DNA from 3 places in the Dactylosporangium sp. NPDC000244 genome. Region 2 is predicted to be linked to each of the others. Evidence: riboswitches for the same ligand, from Rfam matches in the RefSeq annotation. Region 2 holds a riboswitch; each other region holds the start of a gene.
What was found. Region 2 has a riboswitch for cobalamin ahead of bluB (5,6-dimethylbenzimidazole synthase). Riboswitches for the same ligand answer to the same signal wherever they lie in the genome.

Region 1 (6,984 bases), on a different contig from region 2:
GTCGGCGGGGAGGTCGACCATGCCGCAGGCGTGGATCATGCGGACCGTCACCTGGGCGACGTCGGCCGGCAGCCCGGACAGGTCGGCCTCGGCCCGGATGGTCGCGAACGAGCGCCGGTAGATCTCGGCGCCGTCGCGGATGTAGTCGCTCATCCGCGCACGCTGCGCTGGTAGCCGGACGCCGTCGCCAACATCTCCACGTGCCTTCCCTTCGGTGCGCCACAGCGCCGCTCGCAGCCCACCCAGTGCGCCGGCTCCGAGGAGCCCGCGAGCACCGAGGCCCGGGCGTCCGCGCGAACGTCGGCGAGCGCCTTGGCACACCCCGGCCGGCCCGCGCACGCCGTCACCCCGGCCCACGGCGAGGCCGGGTCCGCGACGAGCCCGGACGCCACAGCTTGCGGCATCGTCGATGTGGGCACGACCACGGTGCGCCATGGCGTGACGATGATCTCTCCGGCCAGCGCCGCGGACTGGGCCGGCGTGAGCAGTCCGAGCGGCACGGCGAGCACGGCGGACGAGCCATGGATGCCGGGCTCGGGCGGGTCCAGCCGGGTGAGCGGAATGTCCGAGACGGTGGTGCCCAGCCGCGCGGCGACGCGCGCCGGGCCGTCGTCCAGCTCGGCCAGCCGCCACGCCCTCGAGGCCTGCGCGGCGCGCTCGGCCAGGAACGCCTCGGCGGCGCAAACGAGCAGCTCAGGGCCGCCGTGCCGCGCGGTGGGGCGACCGGCCAGGGTCAGCCGGGAACCGTGCAGGCCCACGTCGCCGAGCAGCGGCGTCACGTCCCCGCGGCCGTCGTCGACGGTGGCCAGGAACCGGCCCGGCAGCCCCGCGAGGGCCGGCGTGGCGCACAGCAGCGCGTCGAACGCCGCGACCAGGGGGCGCACGGCCGCGCTCAGCGGGCTGGCGACGATGTTGCGGACCCGCTCGTGGGTGGCCGACGGCAGCAGCCCGGCGTCGGTGAGCCGGGCCGCGAGCTCGTGCTCGGCCCCCGGCCTCAACGCCCTGACCTGCACGTTTCCGCGCGAGGTGAGCTCCAGCGCCGGATCGCCGAGCTCGGCCGCGGCGGTGCGCAGGACCGTCAGCCCCGCGGCGGTGAGCCGCCCGCCGGGCAGCCGGACGCGCGCCAGCCCGCCGTCGGCGGCCGCGTGGACCTGCACGGCGCCGGGGCACCGGTCGGGGGCGTCGCGTCCGCTGGGAGCCTGCACGCGGCGGATACTACCTGCGCTTGACGGCACACACGCTCGTCCTGAAGAGTTGACGGCGCTGTGCAACGGCGACGTGGAGGAACCCGGTGCGAATCCGGGACGGTCCCGCCACTGTGAACCGGAGAGACGATTTCCGGCAAGCCAGGATACTCTCCGCCGCCGGACCCATCCCACCGTCTTGGGGCGCGGACCCCGAGGGAGGACCCGGCGTGATCCTGCTGTTGTCGACGTCCGACACCGACCTGCTCAGCGCCCGGGCCAGTGGTGCCGCGTGGCGCCTGGCCAACCCCTCGCGCACGGCGGTCGAGGACCTGCCGGGGCTCGCCGAGGGCGCGGAGCTGGTCGTGGTGCGGTTCCTCGGGGGGTACCGCGACTGGCAGGAGGGCTTCGACGCGCTCCTGGCGACCGGGCTCCCGGTGGTCGTCCTCGGCGGCGAACAGGCCCCCGACGCCGAGCTCATGAGCCACTCCACGGTCCCGGCCGGCCTCGCCGCGCAGGCCCACGCCTACCTGGCCTTCGGCGGCGCCGCCAACCTCGCCGAGCTGCACCGCTTCCTCTGCGACACCGTCCTGCTCACCGGCCACGGCTTCGCCGCCCCGGTCGAGACCCCCGCGTGGGGCGTGCTGGACCGCGAGGCCGCGCCGGTGGACGGGCCGACGGTCGCCGTCATCTACTACCGGGCCCACCACGTCGCCGGGAACACCGCGTTCGTCGAGGGCCTCTGCGCCGCGCTGGAGGCGGAAGGTGTACGGCCCCTGCCGGTCTTCGCCGCCTCCCTGCGCACCGCCCCGCCCGAGCTGCTCGGCACCCTGGGCCGGGCCGACGCGCTCATCGTGACCGTGCTCGCGGCCGGCGGCACCCGCCCGGCCGACGCGCAGGCCGGCGGCGAGGACGAGGCCTGGGACGTGGGCGCGCTCGCCGCCCTGGACGTGCCGATCCTGCAGGGCCTGTGCCTGACCAGCAGCCGCGAGACGTGGGACGGTAACGACGACGGGCTCTCGCCGCTGGACACCGCGACCCAGGTCGCCATCCCGGAGTTCGACGGGCGGCTCATCACGGTGCCGTTCTCGTTCAAGGAGATCGACGAGGACGGCCTCACCGTCTACGTCGCCGATCCCGAGCGGGCGGGCCGGGTGGCGGGGATCGCCGCGGCCCACGCGCGCCTGCGGGGCCTGGCGAACGCGGACAAGCGGATCGTGGTGATGCTCAGCGCGTACCCGACGAAGCACTCGCGGATCGGCAACGCCGTCGGCCTCGACACGCCCGCGAGCGTCGTGCGGCTGCTGGCCGCGCTGGCCGAGCGCGGCTACGACCTCGGCGAGGGCTTCCCGTCCGACGGCGACGCGCTCATCCACGAGCTCATCGCGGCCGGCGGCCAGGACGTCAACTGGCTCACCGAGGAGCAACTGCGCGGCAACCCGGTGCGGATTCCGGCCGAGCGCTACCGGGCGTTCTTCGAGACGCTGCCGGAGGACCTGCGCGCCGGGATGGAGCAGCACTGGGGCCCGGCCCCGGGCGAGCTGTTCGTGGACCCGGACAACGGCGACATCGTGCTCGCCGCGCTGCGGCGGGGCAACGTCGTGGTGATGGTGCAGCCGCCGCGCGGGTTCGGCGAGAACCCGGTGGCCATCTACCACGACCCGGACCTGCCGCCGTCGCACCACTATCTCGCCGCCTACCGCTGGCTCGCCGACTCCTTCGGCGCCCACGCCGTCGTGCACGTCGGCAAGCACGGCAACCTCGAGTGGCTGCCGGGCAAGACGGTCGGGCTGTCGGCCGGCTGCGGCGCGGACGCGGCCCTGGGCAACCTGCCGCTCATCTACCCGTTCCTCGTCAACGACCCCGGCGAGGGCACCCAGGCCAAGCGCCGCGCCCATGCCACGCTCGTCGACCACCTGGTGCCGCCGATGGCCCGGGCGGACACCTACGGCGACATCGCCCGCCTCGAACAGCTGCTCGACGAGCACGCGAACATCGCCGCGCTCGACCCGGCCAAGCTGCCGGCGATCCGGGCCCAGATCTGGACGCTCATCCAGGCCGCGAAGCTCGACCACGACCTGGGCCTGGACGACCGGCCGCACGACGCCGAGTTCGACGACTTCCTGCTGCACGTCGACGGCTGGCTGTGCGAGGTCAAGGACGTGCAGATCCGCGACGGCCTGCACGTGCTCGGCCAGGCCCCCTCCGGCGAGGCGCGGATCGACCTGGTGCTGGCGATGCTGCGGGCCCGCCAGATGTGGGGCGGCCAGGTGGCGGCCCTGCCCGGCCTGCGCGAGGCACTGGGGCACGATGAGTCCACTGTGGATCGGGCTGCGGTCGACGACGTCGAGTCGCGCGCCCGCGCGCTTGTCGCGGCGATGGAAGCTCGCGATTGGGCTGTCTCCGATTTGTCGGATATTTCCGACAATCCGGATGTCGTACGTGTCCTGCGCTTCGCTGCCGAGGAGATCGTGCCGCGCCTGGCCCGCACCACCGACGAGCTGACGATGGTGCTGCACGCGCTCGACGGCGGCTACGTGCCCGCCGGGCCGAGCGGGTCCCCGCTGCGCGGGCTCATCAACGTGCTGCCGACCGGGCGCAACTTCTACTCCGTGGACCCCAAGGCCGTCCCCTCGCGACTGGCCTGGGAGACCGGGCAGGCGATGGCCGATTCGCTGCTCACGCGGTACCGGGCCGACCACGGCGACTGGCCCCGCTCCGTCGGGCTGTCGATGTGGGGCACCAGCGCCATGCGCACCGCCGGCGACGACATCGCCGAGGCCCTGGCGCTGCTCGGGGTACGCCCGGTCTGGGACGAGGCCTCGCGCCGGGTCACCCGCCTGGAGCTGATCGACCTCGCCGAGCTGGGCCGCCCGCGCATCGACGTGACCATGCGCATCTCCGGCTTCTTCCGCGACGCCTTCCCGCACGTGGTCGCCCTGCTCGACGACGCCGTCCAGCTCGCGGCCTCGGCCCCGGGGGAGTCGCCGGAGGAGAACTTCGTCAAGGCGCACATCGAGGCCGACGTCGCCGAGCACGGCGACGCGCGCCGGGCCTCGCTGCGCGTGTTCGGCTCCAAGCCGGGCGCCTACGGGGCCGGCATCCTCCCGCTCATCGACAGCCGGAACTGGCGCGACGACCGCGACCTCGCCGAGGTCTACGCGGTCTGGGGCGGCTACGCGTACGGCCGCGGCGTCGACGGGATCGAGGCGCGGGCCGACATGGAGGGCGCGTACAAGCGGATCAGCGTCGCGGTCAAGAACACCGACACGCGCGAGCACGACATCGCGGACTCGGACGACTACTTCCAGTACCACGGCGGCATGGTGGCGACCGTGCGCGCCCTCACCGGGAAGGCGCCCGCGGCGTACGTCGGCGACAGCACGAACCCGGACGCCGTGCGCACCCGGACGCTGAGCGAGGAGACCGCGCGGGTGTTCCGGGCCCGGGTCGTCAACCCGCGCTGGCTCGCGGCGATGCGCCGGCACGGCTACAAGGGCGCGTTCGAGCTCGCGGCCACCGTCGACTACCTCTTCGGCTTCGACGCCACCGCCGGGGTCGTGGCCGACTGGATGTACGAGAAGCTGGCCGAGTCCTACGTGTTCGACCCGGACAACCACAAGTTCCTGACCGAGTCGAACCCCTGGGCGCTGCACGGGATCGCCGAGCGGCTGCTGGAGGCGGCCGACCGGGGCCTGTGGGAGCACCCCGAGCAGTCCACTCTGGACGGTCTGCGCGAGGTGTACCTCCAGACGGAGGGCGACCTCGAGGACGTGTAGCCCAGCCTCGCCGGGGCCGCGACCGTTAGCTGCTTCGGCGGGCCGCGACCGCTAGCTGCTTCGGCGGGCCGCGACCGCTAGCTGCTTCGGCGGGCCGCGACCGCGACGGTGCTGTAGACGACCGGGAACGCGTCGGGGATCGCCCGGCCCACCTTTGCCAGGACGCCGGCGAGGGTCTCGGCCGGGAGCCGGTTCACGCCGCCGGAGGTGGAGACCTGCTCGAGCCATTCGTCGCGGGTGTAGTCGCGCCGCCACGGGAACGTCCACGGCTCCGGCTCGCCGAACCCGCCCGCCGTCCGCATGCCCTCGGCGGCCCGGTCGGCGAGGGGGCGGTACGCCTCGCCGCCGAACGAGAACCGGCCCGGCACCGGGATGTGTTCGCGCAAGGCGTCCCCGGTCGCCTCGGCGACCTCCGGCGGCGGCTCGACGCCGTTCCAGAACAGCGCGAGCAGCCCGCCCGGCCGCAGTGCCCGCGCCGCCGTGGCCGCGCCCCCGACCGGCTCGACCCAGTGCCAGGTCTGCCCGGCGACGACGGCGTCGAAGGCGCGCCCGGCCGGGTCCCACGCCTCGATCCTCGCCACCTCGACCTCGAGCCCCTGCCGGCGCGCCACCTCGGCCATGCGCGGGTCGGGGTCGACGCCGAGCACCGAGCACCCGGCGGCCTGCAGCTGCCGCGCGACGATCCCGGTGCCGCAGCCGACGTCGAGCACCGTCCGGCCGGGGCTGCCGGCGAGGATGCGCTCGATCAGCGCGGCGGGGTAGCCGGGGCGGGCGCGGTTGTAGCGCTCGGCGTCGGCGCCGAAGGACTCCGCGACCGCCCGCTGCTCATGTGAGTGCTCGGATGACGGTAGAGTGGGCATGCGCCCACCTTAATGGGCAAGTGCCCACTAGGCAATGGAGGGTTGCACACGTGCCGACCGGGGTGGCCATCCGCGACGTCCGCGAGCAGCTGTTCGCCGCCGCCGACCGCATCCTGCTGCGCGACGGCCCGAGCGGCCTGACCAGCCGCGCGGTGACGACCGAGGCGGCGGTCGCCAAGGGCGTCCTGCACAAGCACTTCGCCGACTTCGACGCGTTCCTGGCCGAGTTCGTGCTCGACCGCGCGCACCGCATGGCGCCGCAGGCCGAGGCGCTGCGGTCCGCGGCGGGCGGCGGCACCGTCGCCGGCAACGTGGCCGACGCCCTCATCGGCGTCTTCGGCTCGGTCGCGGTCGCCATCGTCGCCCTGATCACCTTCCGCGACGAGCTGCGCGCGCGGCTGCGCGAGACCTGGCCGGCCGGCGTGCCGGTGCTCACCGACGCCGCCGTCATGCTCGGCGACTACCTGGCCGCCGAGCGCGACCTGGGCCGCCTCGCGCCCGGCGCCGACCCGCAGACCCTGGGCGCGATGCTCATCGGCTCCGCGCACCTGCTCTTCGCCGACCGCACCGGGCCGACCCCGGACCGCGCGGCGGTCGAGCGCACGGTCCGCGGCGTGCTCGACCTGGTCCCCGGGTGAACCTGCTCTTCGCCGACCGCACCGGGCCATCCCCGGACCTCGACCTGGTCCCCGGGTGAACCGGCCCCCACAGATATTCACATTCCTCGTTTAACCGGCTACCCTGCCCGGCGGGAGCCGCGCGCGTTGACATGGTCCGTCCGAATGTCAGCCGCGTCGCCGCCGCGCCCGGATGCGCGACGGCGGCAGCGCACCCCCGAGGAGTACCGATGCAACTTTCATCGACCGCCCGGCGCCTCGCGGTCGGGGCCCTCGTCGTGGTCACCGCCGCCCTGGGCCTGACCGTGCTCGACCGGCCCACCCCGGCCGCCGCGCACGGCTCGCTCACCGATCCCCCGTCCCGCAACTACGGCTGCTGGGCCCGCTGGGGCTCCGACTTCCAGAACCCGCACATGGCCGACACCGACCCGATGTGCGCCCAGGCCTGGCAGGCCAACCCGAACACGATGTGGAACTGGAACGGCCTCTACCGCGAGGGCGTCGCCGGCAACCACCAGGCCGCCATCCCCGACGGGCAGCTGTG
Region 2 (6,984 bases):
AGGCCAGGATGGCGGCCTGGACGCGGTTGTTCAGGCCCAGCCGCAGCAGGATCGCGCTCACGTGGGCCTTGACCGTGCCCTCGGAGAGGCGCAGCTCGGCGGCGATCTCCTGGTTGGACAGGCCCCGGCCGACGCCGCCGAGCACGTCGCGTTCGCGCGGGGTCAGCCGGTCCAGGCGCCGCCGGGCGGCCTCCGCGCGGGCGAGGCGGTCGCCGCCGAGGCGGGTCATGACCTTCTGGGCGATGCGCGGCGACAGGTAGGCGGCGCCGCCGGCGACCGCGCGCACGCCGAGGATCAGCTCGCGCGGGTCGGCCGCCTTGAGCACGAGCTCGATCCGCTGCCGCTGCCCGCCCGTGGCCGGCGGCTCGGCGCCGTGGGTCAGGGCGACCAGGCCGCGCAGCACCTCGTACGTGTCGTCGTAGAGGCCCGCGCTGTTCGTCATGACCGCGTACCCGTAGCCGGTGGCGGGATCGATCGCCTCGACGGCCGTGTAGGTGAACAGGTTCCCCGAGTGCACGAGCAGCTCGCGGCCGTCCACGTCGGTCGGGCCCCAGCCCATCGCGTAGTCGCGCACCTTCGACGGCGCGTGCATGGCCGCGAGGCTCTCCGGCCGGACGACCTGCGGGCCGTGGCCGGTCTGGGCGATGAGCCACCGGCCCATGTCCTCGGCGTCGGTGACGACCCCGCCCGCGCCGCCGTGCGCCCCGAACGCGCGCAGCTCCGGCCGCGCGACCCAGGCGCCGAAGAGCGAGATGTGGCCGTCCGCCGCCGCGCCCCCGACGGAGCTGCCGGTCATCCCGAGCGGTTCGAAGACGTGCATCCGGACGTACTGCCCGAAGCCCACGCCCCCGGCGACCTCCACGAGCCGGGCGGCGATCTCGTAGTTGGCGTTGCAATAGGCCCACGCGGTGCCGGGCTCGGCGGCGAGGTGCCCGGACCGCAGCGCCGCCACGTACGCGGCCGGGCTGGCGGTGGACTCGGCCGCGGGGATGTCGACGCCGCCGTCGGCGAGGCCGGAGGTCTGGTCGAGCAGCTGGCGCACCGTGACGCGGGCCGCGCGCGGGTCGGCCATCCGGAACTCGGGGAGCTGGTCCGCGACGGGCTCGTCCAGCGCGACCTTCCCGGCGTCCACGAGCGTCATGACCGCCGTCGCCGTGAACGACTTGGTCACCGAGGCGACCCGCATCGGCGTGCGCGCGGTGACCGGCGCCCCCGTCGAGTCGTGGCCGTAGCCGGCCGCGTGCACGACCTCGTCCCCGTGCGTCACGACGGCGGAGAGCCCGGGCAGCCCGGTCCCGTCGAGGGCCTGGCGCAGGTAGGTGTCGATGGGCGTCGGGGTTGTCGGTGCGGCCGGCGCGGCCTGGGCCGGCGCGGCGGGCCACAGCACGACGGCGGCGGCCGCGAGGGCGAGCAGTCTGCGGTTCATGCCACCCGACGCTAGGCAGCGGCGCGCCCGGGCGGATCTGCCGAAACGCCGCGGCCACCCCCGACGAAAGTCGGGGGTGCGATACCCTTCGCGGCGGCAAGTACTGAAGCGAGGTGCCCCGCCGGCGACGGCGGGGAGAATCTGGGAAGCCGGTGCGAATCCGGCACGGGCCCGCCGCGGTGACCGGGGAGCCGCCGCCCACACGCGCACGCGTAGCCACTGGCCCGCACGGGCTGGGAAGGCGGGCGGTGAGGCGACGATCCGGGAGTCCGAAGACCGGCCTCGCGACTGACGGCCCCGGCCCGCCCGGGGCGTGAGCGCAGCGGGAGCCTGCCATGACGCACGAGCTGTACGACATCATCAACCGCCGCCGCGACGTGCGCGGCGAGTTCACGGGCGCGCCGGTGCCCGACGCCACGCTCGACCGGATCCTCGGCGCCGCGCACGCCGCCCCCAGCGTCGGGCTGTCCCAGCCGTGGGACTTCGTCGTCGTGCGCGACCGGGCCCTGCACGAGGCCTTCCACGCGCACGTGTCCCACGAGCGCGAGGTGTTCGCCGCGACCCTCGACGCCGAGGCGGCCGCCCGCTTCGCCCGCATCAAGATCGACGGGGTACTGGAGTCGACGCTGTCGGTCGTGGTCACGTACGACGCCGAGCGCGGCGGCCCCGCGGTGCTGGGCCGCCACGCGATCGCCGACGCCGGCCTCTACTCGGTGTGCCTCGCCATCCAGAACCTGTGGCTCGCGGCCACGGCCGAGGACCTCGGCGTCGGCTGGGTGTCGTTCTACCGCGAGGACTTCCTGCGCGGCCTGCTCGGCATCCCGCCCGGCGTGCGGCCCGTGGCGTGGCTGTGCCTCGGGCCGGTGAGCCGGCTGATGGAGGTGCCGGACCTGGAGCGGCACGGGTGGCGCCGCCGCTCCCCGCTGCACCAGGTCCGCCACGAGGACCGCTGGTGATCAGCCGGCGCGCCAGTCGGGGGCCTCGTCGGTCCCCGGGCCGAAGGTGACCTGGGCGTTGCCGGTGCCGTCGGGGTTGATCGTGAAGATGTGCCCCCAGGCCTCGTCGTCGTCCAGGTCGCAGTACGCGATCCGCGGCACGCTAGCCGACCGCGACCCGCTCAATTCCGGGCAAGTCGCCACCCCCGCCGAAACCCGACACCCGACGCCTAGATGCAGATCCAGCAGTAGAGGCCCTTGCCGGCGCGGCTCACCTCGGCGAGCGAGTGCAGGAACTCGGCCGCGTCGGGCGGGGCGAAGCCGCCGTCGAACTCCTCGATGCGCGACCAGGGCTCGGCGACCGCGTCGAGCTCGGCCGGGGTCGCGGCGGCCAGAGCGGCGCGCAGGTCCGGGCTGATCGGGAGCACCAGCTGGTCGAAGTCCGGGGTCGCCGCGATCGGCGCCCCGGACGAGCGGTCGACGCCCGCGAACAGCCGCGCGAGCTCGCCGAGGCGCACTGCGGGGTCGATGCGGCACGAGACCACCGGGCCGTCGTGGCCGTCCGGCCCGCCGGGGCCGCCGGGCAGGTCGAGCGCCGCGGCCGCCTGCTCGTCGGAGTCGGCGGCGAAATAGTCGTAGATCACTCCCATGGCGACATCATCGCGCATGGCCGGGCGGTGGCGCGCGGCGTCAGTTGCCGCCGCGGCCGGTGTCCATGACCTTCGCCGACGCCTTGACCTGAGCCTTCTTGGTCTGCTTGCCGCCGGTGGTGGTGATCGTGTACGTGTGCGTCTCGACGCTGCCGACCGGGCCGCCGCACGAGAACGTGAACGTCTCCGTGCCGCTCGCGGGGTAGTTGCCGTAGCTGCCGGGCAGGTCCGGGTTGTCCACCGACAGCCCGATCCCGGTGGCGCCGGTGACCTTCCACTTGATGATCACGGGTACGGCGTCGGCACGGTACACGGCGGTGCCCTCGGGGCACTTCGGCTGCTGGACGATCTTGAACTCGACGATCTTCGTGTCGCCCTTGGGCTTGCTCTGCTTCGTCGGGCTCGGCTTGAGCGAGGACGTGGCGCCGGCCGGCACCATGTCCGGCGACTCGGCCGGGTCGTCGCCGGAGCAGGCGGCGGTGCTCAGCCCGGCGAGGGCGATCGCGGCGACGGCCATCGAGAGGCGGACGCTCGGACGGTTCATGGTGTGCCTCCCGGCAACGGTCGGTGGTGCATCGATACGTCTGACGCTAGGTCCGGGCCGATCGCGTGTGATCCAGGATTCGTGCCACGACCTCCCCGGACCCGTTCCAGGCCGTTCCGCCCCTTGCCGGGCCGTGCCATGCTGCCCGCATGGCGAACACGGACACCGCACCCGGCGAGGCCGCGGCCCCGCCGCCGGCCCGGCCGCCCCGCCGCCGGCGCCGGGTGCTGCTGCGCCTCGGTGTCGTCGCGGTGCTGCTCGTCGCGGTGGTGATGGTCCCGACCGCGTGGGTCCACGCGTCGTCCTCCGGGCGCCTCGTCGCCGTCGCGCAGGCGCCGGCCGCCGACGTCGCGATCGTCTTCGGGGCCCAGGTCGCGCCCGGCGGCCAGGACCCGATGACCTTCCTGCGCAACCGCCTCGACAAGGCCGCCGAGCTCGTCGCCGCCGGCAAGGTGAAGGCGCTGCTCATCTCCGGCGACGCGCACGGCGGCTCGGGCAACGAGGTCCGGGTGATGGGGGACTACCTCGCCCAGCACGGCGTCGAGCGGTCCCGCGTCGTCGTCGATCCCTACGGCCTGGACACCTACGACACCTGCCGCCGCGCGCACGACGTCTACGGCGTGACCAGGGCGCTCCTGGTGAGCCAGGACATCCACCTGTACCGTGCGGTCACCCTCTGCCGCCGCGTCGGCGTCGACGCCTGGGGCGTGCCGTCGGGGTGCGACGGCTGCCGGCAGATCACGATCTGGAAGAACCGCGCCCGGGACGTCGGCGCGGCGTGGAAGGCGGCCTGGGACGCCACGCGACTGCGCCCGCCGGCCGTGCAGTCCCCGCCGGACCGCAGCCTGGCCGACGCGATCGCCGCCCACACACCCTGACGCCGGGGGTCAGTGCCCGGCCGGCTCGATGAGGACCTTCAGGCCCTTGCGGGCGTTGGCGACGGGGAAGGCCTCGGCCACCGAGGTCAGCGGGTAGCGGTGGCTCACCAGGGACCGCACGTCCGCCCGGCCCCCGGTGACGAGGGCGAGCGCCCGCGGGTACACCTCCTTCATCCGCCGCACCATCGCGAACGTGAGGCCCTTGCGCCGGGCGGCCGCCGCCGGGAACGCCGACGTGTCGGTGCTCGGGATGCCGCCGAGCACGACCCGGCCGCCGGGGCGCACCACGGTGACGGCGGCCTCGATGGCGGCGTCGGTGCCGGCGATCTCGAAGGCGACGTCGGCGCCGCGGCCGTCGGTGAAGTCCGCGAGGGCATCGGCGACGCCGGCGGAGGCCGGGTCGAGCACGACGTCCGCACCGTAGGCGACGGCGGCCATGCGGCGGTGGGGGAGCGGGTCGGTGGCGAGCACCCGGGCGGCTCCGGCGGCCCGGGCGACCTGGATCAGCAGCAGCCCGATCGGGCCGCAGCCGAGCACCGCGACGTCGGCGCCGAGGGGCACGTGGCCCAGGTCGACCGCGTGGACGGCGACGCCCAGCGGCTCGAGCATCGCGCCGTCGGCGTCGGTGAGGGCCTCGGGCAGGGGGTGCAGGCGGTCGGTCGGCCACGCCAGGTACTGCTGCAGCCCCCCGTCGCGACGCCCGTGCCCGGCGAAGACGATGTCGCGGCAGAGGTTCGGGTGCCCGGCCCGGCACAGGTCGCAGCGGTGGCACGGGATCGCCGGGTCGATCGCGACCCGCACGCCGTCCAGCGCGCCGCCGCGCACGACCCCGGCCATCTCGTGCCCGCCGACGATCGGGTGCGCGATGCGGGCGTCGCCGATGCCGCCCTCCGCGTACCAGTGCAGATCCGACCCGCACAGCCCGACCGCGGTCACCTCGACCAGGCTCTCGCCCGCGCCGGGCACGGGCACGGGCTCCGCGGCCAGCCGGACGTCCCCGGCCGCGTGTAGTCGCGCGCTGAGATTCACACCGCAACTCTAGGCAGGAACTCTGGGCAGTGGGACGACGAGCGGCGTACCCGTCGCCGGGTCCGGGATCACGAGCGCCTCCAGCCCGAAGACCGACGACAGCAGCTCGGGGGTGAACACCGCCGCCGGCTCGCCCTGCGCCACGATGGCGCCGCCGCGCATCGCCACCACGTGGTCGGCGTAGCGGGCGGCCAGGTTCAGGTCGTGCAGCACCATCACGATCGTCCGGCCGCGCTCGCGGTGCAGCCGCGACACCAGGTCGAGCACGTCGATCTGGTGGGACAGGTCCAGGTACGTCGTCGGCTCGTCCAGCAGCAGGATCTCGGTGCCCTGGGCGAGCGCCATCGACAGCCAGGCGCGCTGGCGCTGGCCGCCGGAGAGCGCGTCGACGGGGCGGCCGGCGAGGTCGAGCATGTCCGTCCACGCCAGGGCCTCGGCGACGATCGCCTCGTCGGCGGCCGACCACTGGCGCAACCAGTTCTGGTGCGGGTGGCGGCCGCGCATGACGAGGTCGGCGACGGTGAGCCCGTCCGGCGCGACCGGGCTCTGCGGCAGCAGGCCGAGGACCCGGGCCACCTCGCGGGTGGGGATGCGCTCGATGCGCCGCCCGTCCAGGAGCACCTCGCCGGCCCGTGGGCGCAGCAGCCGGCCGAGCGCGCGCAGCAGCGTGGACTTGCCGCAGCCGTTGGGCCCGACGACGGCGGTGACGGCCCCCGGGGGCACGTCGAGGTCGAGGCCGTCGACGACGACGCGGTCGCCGTAGGCGAGCCGCAGCCCCCGCGCCTGAAGCCGAGTGGTCATGCCGAGTTCCTCCGGTTCGTGCGCACGAGCAGCCAGAGCAGGTAGGGGGCGCCCACGATCGCGGTGACGAGGCCGACCGGCAGCTCGCGGCCGGGCAGCACCGTGCGGGCGAGCAGATCGGCGGCGACCACGAGCAGCGCGCCGAGCACGGCCGAGGTGAGCAGGGGCGGGCGGGAGCCGCCGCACAGGCGCAGCGCGACCTGGGGCACCACGAAGGCGACGAACTCGATCGGGCCGGCGGCGGACACGGCGGCCGCGGCCAGGGCGATCGCGGTCAGCACCACGGCCAGCCGCGCGAGCTGCAGCCGTACGCCCAGCGCCCGCGCCACGTCGTCGTCGAACTGGATCGCCTTGAGCGTGAACCCGGTGGCGAGGGCCGCGGGCAGCAGGACGGCCAGGGCGACGGCGAGCGGGCGCACCCGGTCCCACTCGACGCCCGCGACCGAGCCGTTGAGCCAGACCGTGGCCCGGTAGGCGTCGACGATCTCGGCCCGCACCAGGAACCACGACACGCCGCTCTGCACGATCTCGCCGACGCCGAGCCCGACGAGCACCAGCCGGTAGCCGTCGATGCCGCGCCGCCAGGCGAGGACGTAGACGAGCGCGGCCGCGAGCAGCCCGCCGGCCAGCGCCGCGAGGGGCACCCCGGCCGCGCTGCCCCCGCCCCCGAGCACGATGAGCGCGACGGCCCCGAGCGAGGCGCCGCTGGTCACGCCGAGCA
Region 3 (6,984 bases), on a different contig from region 2:
CTTGCGGGACTGGAAGACCAGCTGCGACCAGACCGGGGTCGCCTTGGGCACGGTCACGAGGGTCGTCTTCTGCACCACGGCGTCGCCGGTGACCGAGACGACCGGGAGCGTGGCGGTGATCGAGCCGGAGCGCGGGGTGCCGGTGCAGGACGTCGCCCCGTCGGCCTTCGTGGTGTAGGAGTAGTCGAGCTTGAGCGGGACCAGCGCGAGCAGGCTGTTGGAGGAGAGCGAGACGTTGAACGCGGCGTAGTCCACGTGGCCCTTGGCCAGCGAGTCGCCCTTCGACAGCGACGAGTAGGTCGCGGTGTTGGCCGGGTACTTCACCGTGACCCCGGTGCCGCTCGCGGTCACCTTCACGTCGCAGATGTCGCTGGTGGCGGCCCACATGGTGCCCACCCAGCCCGTCTGGCCCGGCAGCATCGGCGCGAGCACCGGCACCACCAGCCCGAAGTCCGGCGTCGCCGCGGAGGCCGGGGTCGCCGCGGGGAGCATGGCGGCCGCGCCGGCGGCGCAGGCGAGGGCGATGGAGGCGGTACGGCGCATCGGAGGGGTCCTTCCCAGGATGACTGCTGTCGACCGGCTGATCGGCGGCGGGCGGGGCGGGTTGAGGCAGGTCGTGGTTCACCTCCGGTTCGGCTGGGGTCGATTCGGGTTCGGGTCTCCGAGCCGCTCAGGTCTCCTAACCACTCAGGGCGACCCAGGACTCGTACTGGTGCACCGCGATGCCCGCGAACGCCGGGTACCGCTGGGCCGCGGAGTCGACCGCGGCCAGGGTCTTGTGCAGCTGGCCGGCGGTGGCGCCGTGGAAGCTGCAGTAGGCGCAGTCGCCCAGGGCCTGCGTCTCCGCGCCCAGGCGCGCCGGCTTGGCGACCCGGCCGGCCCGCCGCAGCAGGTCGTCGGCGACCCCGACCATCGAGTTGGCGCCGGTGGCGGTGTTGCGGTAGCTCATCACCGTGACGCCGGAGACGCGGGCGAGCACGGCGTCGGCCAGGTTCGCCCCGCCGGCGAGCGTCACGGTCGGCAGCCAGAACGGCACGTCGGCCTCGAGCGGCAGGTCCGTGGCCGCGGCCGTCTTTTCCAGCAAAGACAGATAATTCGGTACCAGTGATGCCTGGTCCTGGCCCCAGGAGGGCAGCAGGTAGGGCTCGACGTCCAGGTGCAGCCCGTGGAACAGGCCCGTGGCCGCGGCGCCCTCGGCCCAGGCCAGCGCGGTGGCGTGGTCGGTCGTCCAGCCGGGCTCCCCGCCGAGCGCGTCGAGCACGATGCCGGCCGCGTCGCACAGCTCCCGCAGGCGCCGCAGCCGCGCGGTGTCGTCGGTGCGCGGGTCGTAGTACGCGAACAGCGCTCGCACCCCGTTGGCCGCGGCCCAGTCCACGACCGGCCCGGGGTCGTCGTGCTCCCACAGCCACATCGCCCGCGTGCCCGGCGGCGCCACCGAGGTCTCCGGGGCCAGCCCCGGCAGCCGCGGCGGCGTGGCGGCGATCAGCGCGATCGCCACGAGGAGCACGCACAGCAGGGTCTGCGCGGCCGAATCCGGGACGCGCCGCATGCCCGTCCCATCGGCCGGCGGGTGCGGATCGTGAGGGTCACACCGCGCCACGTTGACGTGCCGGTCGCCCGTGGGACACGATGGCGGGCGAGCGGTATGCGGAGGAACCCGGTGCGAGTCCGGGACGGTCCCGCCACTGTGACCGGGGAGTCGCACCTCAGCACCCACGGCCGGCGACGGCCGGGGCGGTCGAGGGGCGGCGCGGATCCGGCAGTCAGGAGACTCCGGCCGCTCGCAACAGCCGCCTCGCGGGCGCGGACCCGCCGAAGGGAAGAGTGCCCGTGACCCCGCCGTATCCGTTCTCGGCCGTTGTCGGCCTGGCCGATCTGCGCCTCGCCCTGCTGCTCACGGCGGTCTCGCCGGCCATCGGCGGGGTGCTCGTCCGGGGGGAGAAGGGCACCGCCAAGTCCACCGTCGTGCGGGCACTGGCCGCGCTGCTGCCCGAGGTCGAGGTCGTCGCCGGCTGCCGCTTCGCCTGCGACCCGGCCGCGCCCGACCCCGAGTGCCCCGACGGCCCGCACATTCCCGGGGCGGGCACCCACCACCGCCGGTCCGCCCTGGTCGAGCTGCCCGTGGGGGCCACCGAGGACCGTGTCGTCGGCACGCTGGACCTGCAGCGGGCCCTCGGCGACGGGGTCAAGGCCTACGAGCCGGGCCTGCTCGCCGCCGCGAACCGCGGGGTCCTCTACGTCGACGAGGTCAACCTGCTGCCCGACCACCTCGTCGACCTGCTGCTCGACGCCGCCGCCATGGGCCGCGCGCACGTCGAGCGCGACGGCGTCTCGGTCAAGCACGCGGCCCGCTTCCTGCTCGTGGGCACCATGAACCCCGAGGAGGGCGAGCCCCGGCCGCAGCTCGTGGACCGCTTCGGGCTCGTCGTCGGGGTCGCGGCGCCCCAGGAGGCCCCGCCGCGGGCCGAGGTCGTGCGGCGGCGGCTGGCGTACGAGGCCGATCCCGCGTCGTTCGCCGAGCGCTACGTGGCCGAGGACGCCGCCCTGGCCGCGCGGATCGTGAGCGCCCGGGCCCGGCTCGGGGCGGTGGCCCTGCCCGATGCGGAGCTCGACCGGATCGCGCGGATCTGCCTGGCGTACCGCGTCGACGGCCTCCGGGCCGACATCGTGGTGGCCCGCACGGCGGTCGCGCTCGCGGCCTGGCACGGGCGGACCGTGGTCACGAAGGCGGACGTGCGCGACGCGGCCCGGCTGGCGCTGCCGCACCGGCGCCGGCGGGACCCGCTCGACCCGCCGGGGGCCGACCGCGACCGCCTCGAAGAGGTGCTCGAGCAGGAGGCCGGGCCGGACGAGGACCCGCCGCCCGGCGATGGCGGGCCGCCCCCGGACGATGACCCGGTTCCGCCGAGCCCGACGGATATTTCGGAAATGTCCGACTCGCCGGACGGGCCCGGCGAGTCGCCGGGGTCGGAGCGAGCCGGGGGTCCGCCGCCGCCGGTCGCGCCCGAGCAGCGGCCGCCCGTCGAGCCGAATGATGGTTCCGTTACCGATACATCCGATTCGCGGGGCGAATCGGATGCATCGGAGGCGGGGGACGCGGCGGGGGACAGCGTCGGGGCGCCGGGGCAGCTGGCGTTCGCCGGGGTGCCGTACAAGCCGAAGCTGCTCAGCATCGCGGGCCGGGCGAACCGCGAGGCGGGCGCCCACGCCGGCCGCCGCTCGCCCGCCCTGTCCCGCCACGGCCGCGTGGTGCGCTCCCGCGCCCCGCTCGGCGGCAAGCTCACGAGCATCCACGTGCCCGGCACCATCCGCGCCGCCGCGCTGCGCGGGTCGAGCCGCGCCGAGGCCCGCGACGTGCGCGAGGCGGTCAAGGTCGGCCGCGAGGCGAACCTGGTGCTGTTCGTCGTCGACGCGTCCGGCTCCATGGCCGCCCGGCAGCGGATGAGCGTGGTGAAGACGGCGATCCTGTCGTTGCTGCGGGACGCGTACCAGCGCCGGGACAAGGTCGGGATGGTCTCCTTCCGCGGCCACGACGCCACGCTGGTGCTCGAGCCGACCGCGAGCCACGAGGTCGGCGTGGTGCGCCTGGCCGAGCTGCGCACCGGGGGCCGCACGCCGCTGGCCGCCGGGCTGCGCCAGGCCGCCCGCACCCTGCACGGCGAGCGCCGCCGTGACGCCCGCCGCCGCCCGCTGCTCGTGGTCGTCACCGACGGGCGCTCGACCAGCGGGCCGGACCCGCTCAGCGTCGTACCGCTGCTGCACGGCGTCCCCGCGGTCGTGGTCGACTGCGAGCAGGGCCCGATCCGCCTCGGCCTCGCCCGCCGCCTGGCCTCGGCCCTGGACGCCTCCTGCATTCCACTCGCGAGCCTGGGAGCCTAGACAGATGCCGCAGGGCAAAGTAGAGAACGTGCCCGACGACGGGCTCACCACCCGCCAGCGCCGCCGCCAGCACGTGCTCGCCGTGCACACCGGGCAGGGCAAGGGCAAGTCCACCGCCGCGTTCGGCATGGCCCTGCGCGCGTGGAGCGCCGGCTGGCCCATCGCCGTGTTCCAGTTCGTGAAGAGCCCGAAGTGGAAGGTCGGCGAGGAGACCGCCCTGCGCGCGCTCGGCGAGACCGGCCAGGGTGGCAGCGTGGTGTGGCACAAGATGGGCGAGGGCTGGTCGTGGATCCAGCGGCCCGGCACCGAGCGCGACCACGCCGTCGAGGCGGCCGAGGGCTGGGCCCAGATCAAGCGCGACCTGGCCGCGGAGGCGTACCGCTTCTACGTCCTCGACGAGTTCACGTACCCGATCAAGTGGGGCTGGGTCGACATCGCCGACGTCGTGGAGACCCTGCGCGAGCGGCCCGGCAACCAGCACGTGGTCGTCACCGGCCGCGACGCGCACCCCGACCTGGTCGAGCTGGCCGACCTGGTGACCGACATGACGAAGGTCAAGCACCCGATGGACGCCGGGCGAAAAGGCCAGCAGGGCATCGAGTGGTAGCGCGGCTCGTCATCGCGGCACCGGCCTCCGGCCACGGCAAGACCACCGTCGCGACCGGCCTGCTGGCGGCGTTCGCCGCGCGGGGCGAGCGCGTGGCGCCGTTCAAGGTGGGGCCGGACTACATCGACCCCGGCTACCACGCCCTCGCCGCCGGCCGCCCGGGCCGCAACCTCGACCCGGTGCTCGTCGGCGAGGAGCTCGTCGGGCCGCTGTTCGCGCACGGCTCGGCCGGCTCGGACCTGGCCGTGGTCGAGGGCGTCATGGGCCTCTACGACGGGCGCACCGGGGCCGGCGAGTTCGGCTCCACCGCGCACGTGGCCCGGCTGCTCGCCGCGCCCGTCGTCCTCGTCGTCGACGCGACCGCGCAGGCGCGCTCGGTGGCCGCGCTCATCCACGGCTTCCGCTCGTTCGGCGACGGCATCCACATCGCCGGCGCGATCCTCAACCGCGTCGGCTCGGACCGCCACGAGCAGATCCTGCGGGACGCCTGCGCCGAGGTCGGCACGCCGGTGCTGGGCGTCCTGCGCCGCCACGACGCCGTCGCCGCCCCGTCGCGCCACCTCGGCCTGGTGCCGGTGGTGGAGCGGTCGGCCGAGGCGGCCGCGTCGGTCGCGGCCCTGGCCGGGCTCGTGGCCGCGAGCGTGGACCTGGACGCGGTGCTGGCCGTGGCCCGCTGCGCCCCGCCGCTGTCCGCGCCGCCGTGGACGCCGGCCGTCGCCGAGCCCGTCGCCGGTGCGCCGGTCGTGGCGGTCGCGGGCGGGCCCGCGTTCTCGTTCGGCTACGCCGAGACCGTCGAGCTGCTCGCCGCGGCCGGCGCCCGGGTGTCCACAGTGGACCCGCTGCGGGACGAGGCCCTGCCCGACGGCGCCCGCGCGCTCGTCGTGGGCGGTGGTTTTCCGGAGGTGTACGCCGAGCAGCTCTCCGCCAACGAGCCCCTCCGCCGCGCGGTGGCCGGCCTGGCCGCCTCCGGGGGCGCGATCGCGGCCGAGTGCGCGGGCCTGCTCTGGCTCTGCCGCACCCTCGACGGCCGCCCGATGTGCGGGGTCCTGGACGCGGAGGCGGCCATGACGCCCTCGCTCACGCTGGGGTACCGAGACGCCGTCGCCCTGTCCGACAGCGTCCTCGCCCCGGCCGGCACGCGCGTGACCGGCCACGAGTTCCACCGCACGCGCGTCACCCCGGCGACGGGCGCGGCCCCGGCCTGGGCGTGGCGCGAGGGCCGCGACGGCTTCGTGTCCGGCGCCGTGCACGCCTCCTATCTGCACCTGCACTGGGCCGGCCACCCGGCCTTCGCGCACCGCCTGGTGGCGTCGTGCGTCTAGTGCTCGGCCTCGGCGCCCGCCCGTCCACGGACCCGCAGGAGGTGCTCTCCCTCCTGCGCGAGTCACTGTCCACACTGGACGACATCGGCGTGGTGGCCACGGTGGACGCCCGCCGCGACCTGGCGGAGTCGGTGGCCGCCCGGCTCGGGTGCGCGGTGGTCTCCTTCCCGCCCGAGGAGCTGGCGGCCGTGCCGGTGCCGTCGCCCTCGGCGCGCGTGTCGCAGGCCCTCGGTACGCCCAGCGTCGCCGAGGCGGCCGCCCTGCTCGCCGTGGCCGGCCCCGCGGTGCTCACCGTGGGCAAGCGCTCCTCGCCCGGCGCCGCGATCGCCGTCGCCGCGCCCGCGCCCGGCGTCGTCGTCGTGGGCATCGGGGCCGGCGGGGAGCTGAGCGCGAAGGGCCTGGCCGCGCTGCGGGACGCCGAGGTCGTGTTCGGCGGCCCGCGCCAGCTCGACCTGCTGTCCGATGTGGACGCCGAGCGCGTCGCGTGGCCGTCGCCGCTCGTGCCCGCCCTGCCCCGGCTCCTGGCCGAGCGGCACGGGCGGCGCGTCTGCGTGCTGGCCAGCGGCGACCCGATGCACCACGGGATCGGCACCACGCTCGTGCGCCTGCTCGGCCCGGCCCACGTCACCGTGATCCCGCACCCGTCCTCGGTGTCGCTCGCCTGCGCGCGGCTCGGCTGGCCGGTCGAGGACACCGACGTCGTGCGCGACGCCGCGCTCGTCCGGCGTTTCCTGCACGACGGCCGCCGGGTGCTCGTGCTCTCGGCCGGGCGGCAGACGCCCGCGGAGGTCTGGCGCATCCTGGAGGAGACCGGGTTCGCGGACAGCGCCGTCACGATCCTCGAGGACCTCGGGGCGCCGGACGAGCGGATCCACCACGACCCGGCCGCGGCGCGCCCGCTGAACATCGTGGCGGTCGAGGCGCGCGGCGGCACCGGGATCGCCGTGGTGCCGGGGATCGACGACGGGCGGTACGACTCCGACGGCCAGCTCACCAAGCGCGAGATCCGGGCCGTCACGCTCGCCGCGCTGGGGCCGTGCCCGGGGGAGCTGCTGTGGGACGTGGGCGCCGGCTCGGGCAGCATCGGCATCGAGTGGATGCGCGCCCACCGGGCCTGCCGCGCGGTCGCCTTCGAGCGCGACGAGGCCCGGGCCGGGCGCATCCGGCGCAACGCCG

Region 1: another riboswitch for cobalamin. It lies ahead of cobN (cobaltochelatase subunit CobN); the one in region 2 lies ahead of bluB (5,6-dimethylbenzimidazole synthase).
Region 3: another riboswitch for cobalamin. It lies ahead of ABT369_RS00210 (VWA domain-containing protein); the one in region 2 lies ahead of bluB (5,6-dimethylbenzimidazole synthase).

What each region holds. Positions count from the first base shown of each region.
Region 1 is NZ_JBEPEH010000001.1:79,574-86,557, forward strand. Features, by position in the region: gene ABT369_RS00355 (precorrin-8X methylmutase) at 1-153, opposite strand, end outside; gene ABT369_RS00360 (ferredoxin-like domain-containing protein) at 150-1,205, opposite strand; cobalamin riboswitch at 1,242-1,377, shown strand; gene cobN (cobaltochelatase subunit CobN) at 1,415-4,963, shown strand; gene ABT369_RS00370 (class I SAM-dependent methyltransferase) at 5,041-5,823, opposite strand; gene ABT369_RS00375 (TetR/AcrR family transcriptional regulator) at 5,874-6,461, shown strand; gene ABT369_RS00380 (lytic polysaccharide monooxygenase) at 6,671-6,984, shown strand, end outside.
Region 2 is NZ_JBEPEH010000021.1:134,180-141,163, reverse strand. Features, by position in the region: gene ABT369_RS28975 (serine hydrolase) at 1-1,426, opposite strand, end outside; cobalamin riboswitch at 1,521-1,725, shown strand; gene bluB (5,6-dimethylbenzimidazole synthase) at 1,762-2,382, shown strand; gene ABT369_RS28965 (TolB-like translocation protein) at 2,383-2,523, opposite strand; gene ABT369_RS28960 (hypothetical protein) at 2,592-3,011, opposite strand; gene ABT369_RS28955 (hypothetical protein) at 3,052-3,555, opposite strand; gene ABT369_RS28950 (SanA/YdcF family protein) at 3,705-4,433, shown strand; gene ABT369_RS28945 (zinc-dependent alcohol dehydrogenase) at 4,443-5,462, opposite strand; gene ABT369_RS28940 (ABC transporter ATP-binding protein) at 5,472-6,263, opposite strand; gene ABT369_RS28935 (FecCD family ABC transporter permease) at 6,260-6,984, opposite strand, start outside.
Region 3 is NZ_JBEPEH010000001.1:43,383-50,366, forward strand. Features, by position in the region: gene ABT369_RS00200 (hypothetical protein) at 1-543, opposite strand, end outside; gene ABT369_RS00205 (hypothetical protein) at 680-1,549, opposite strand; cobalamin riboswitch at 1,652-1,773, shown strand; gene ABT369_RS00210 (VWA domain-containing protein) at 1,831-3,879, shown strand; gene cobO (cob(I)yrinic acid a,c-diamide adenosyltransferase) at 3,884-4,486, shown strand; gene ABT369_RS00220 (cobyrinic acid a,c-diamide synthase CobB) at 4,480-5,808, shown strand; gene cbiE (precorrin-6y C5,15-methyltransferase (decarboxylating) subunit CbiE) at 5,799-6,984, shown strand, end outside.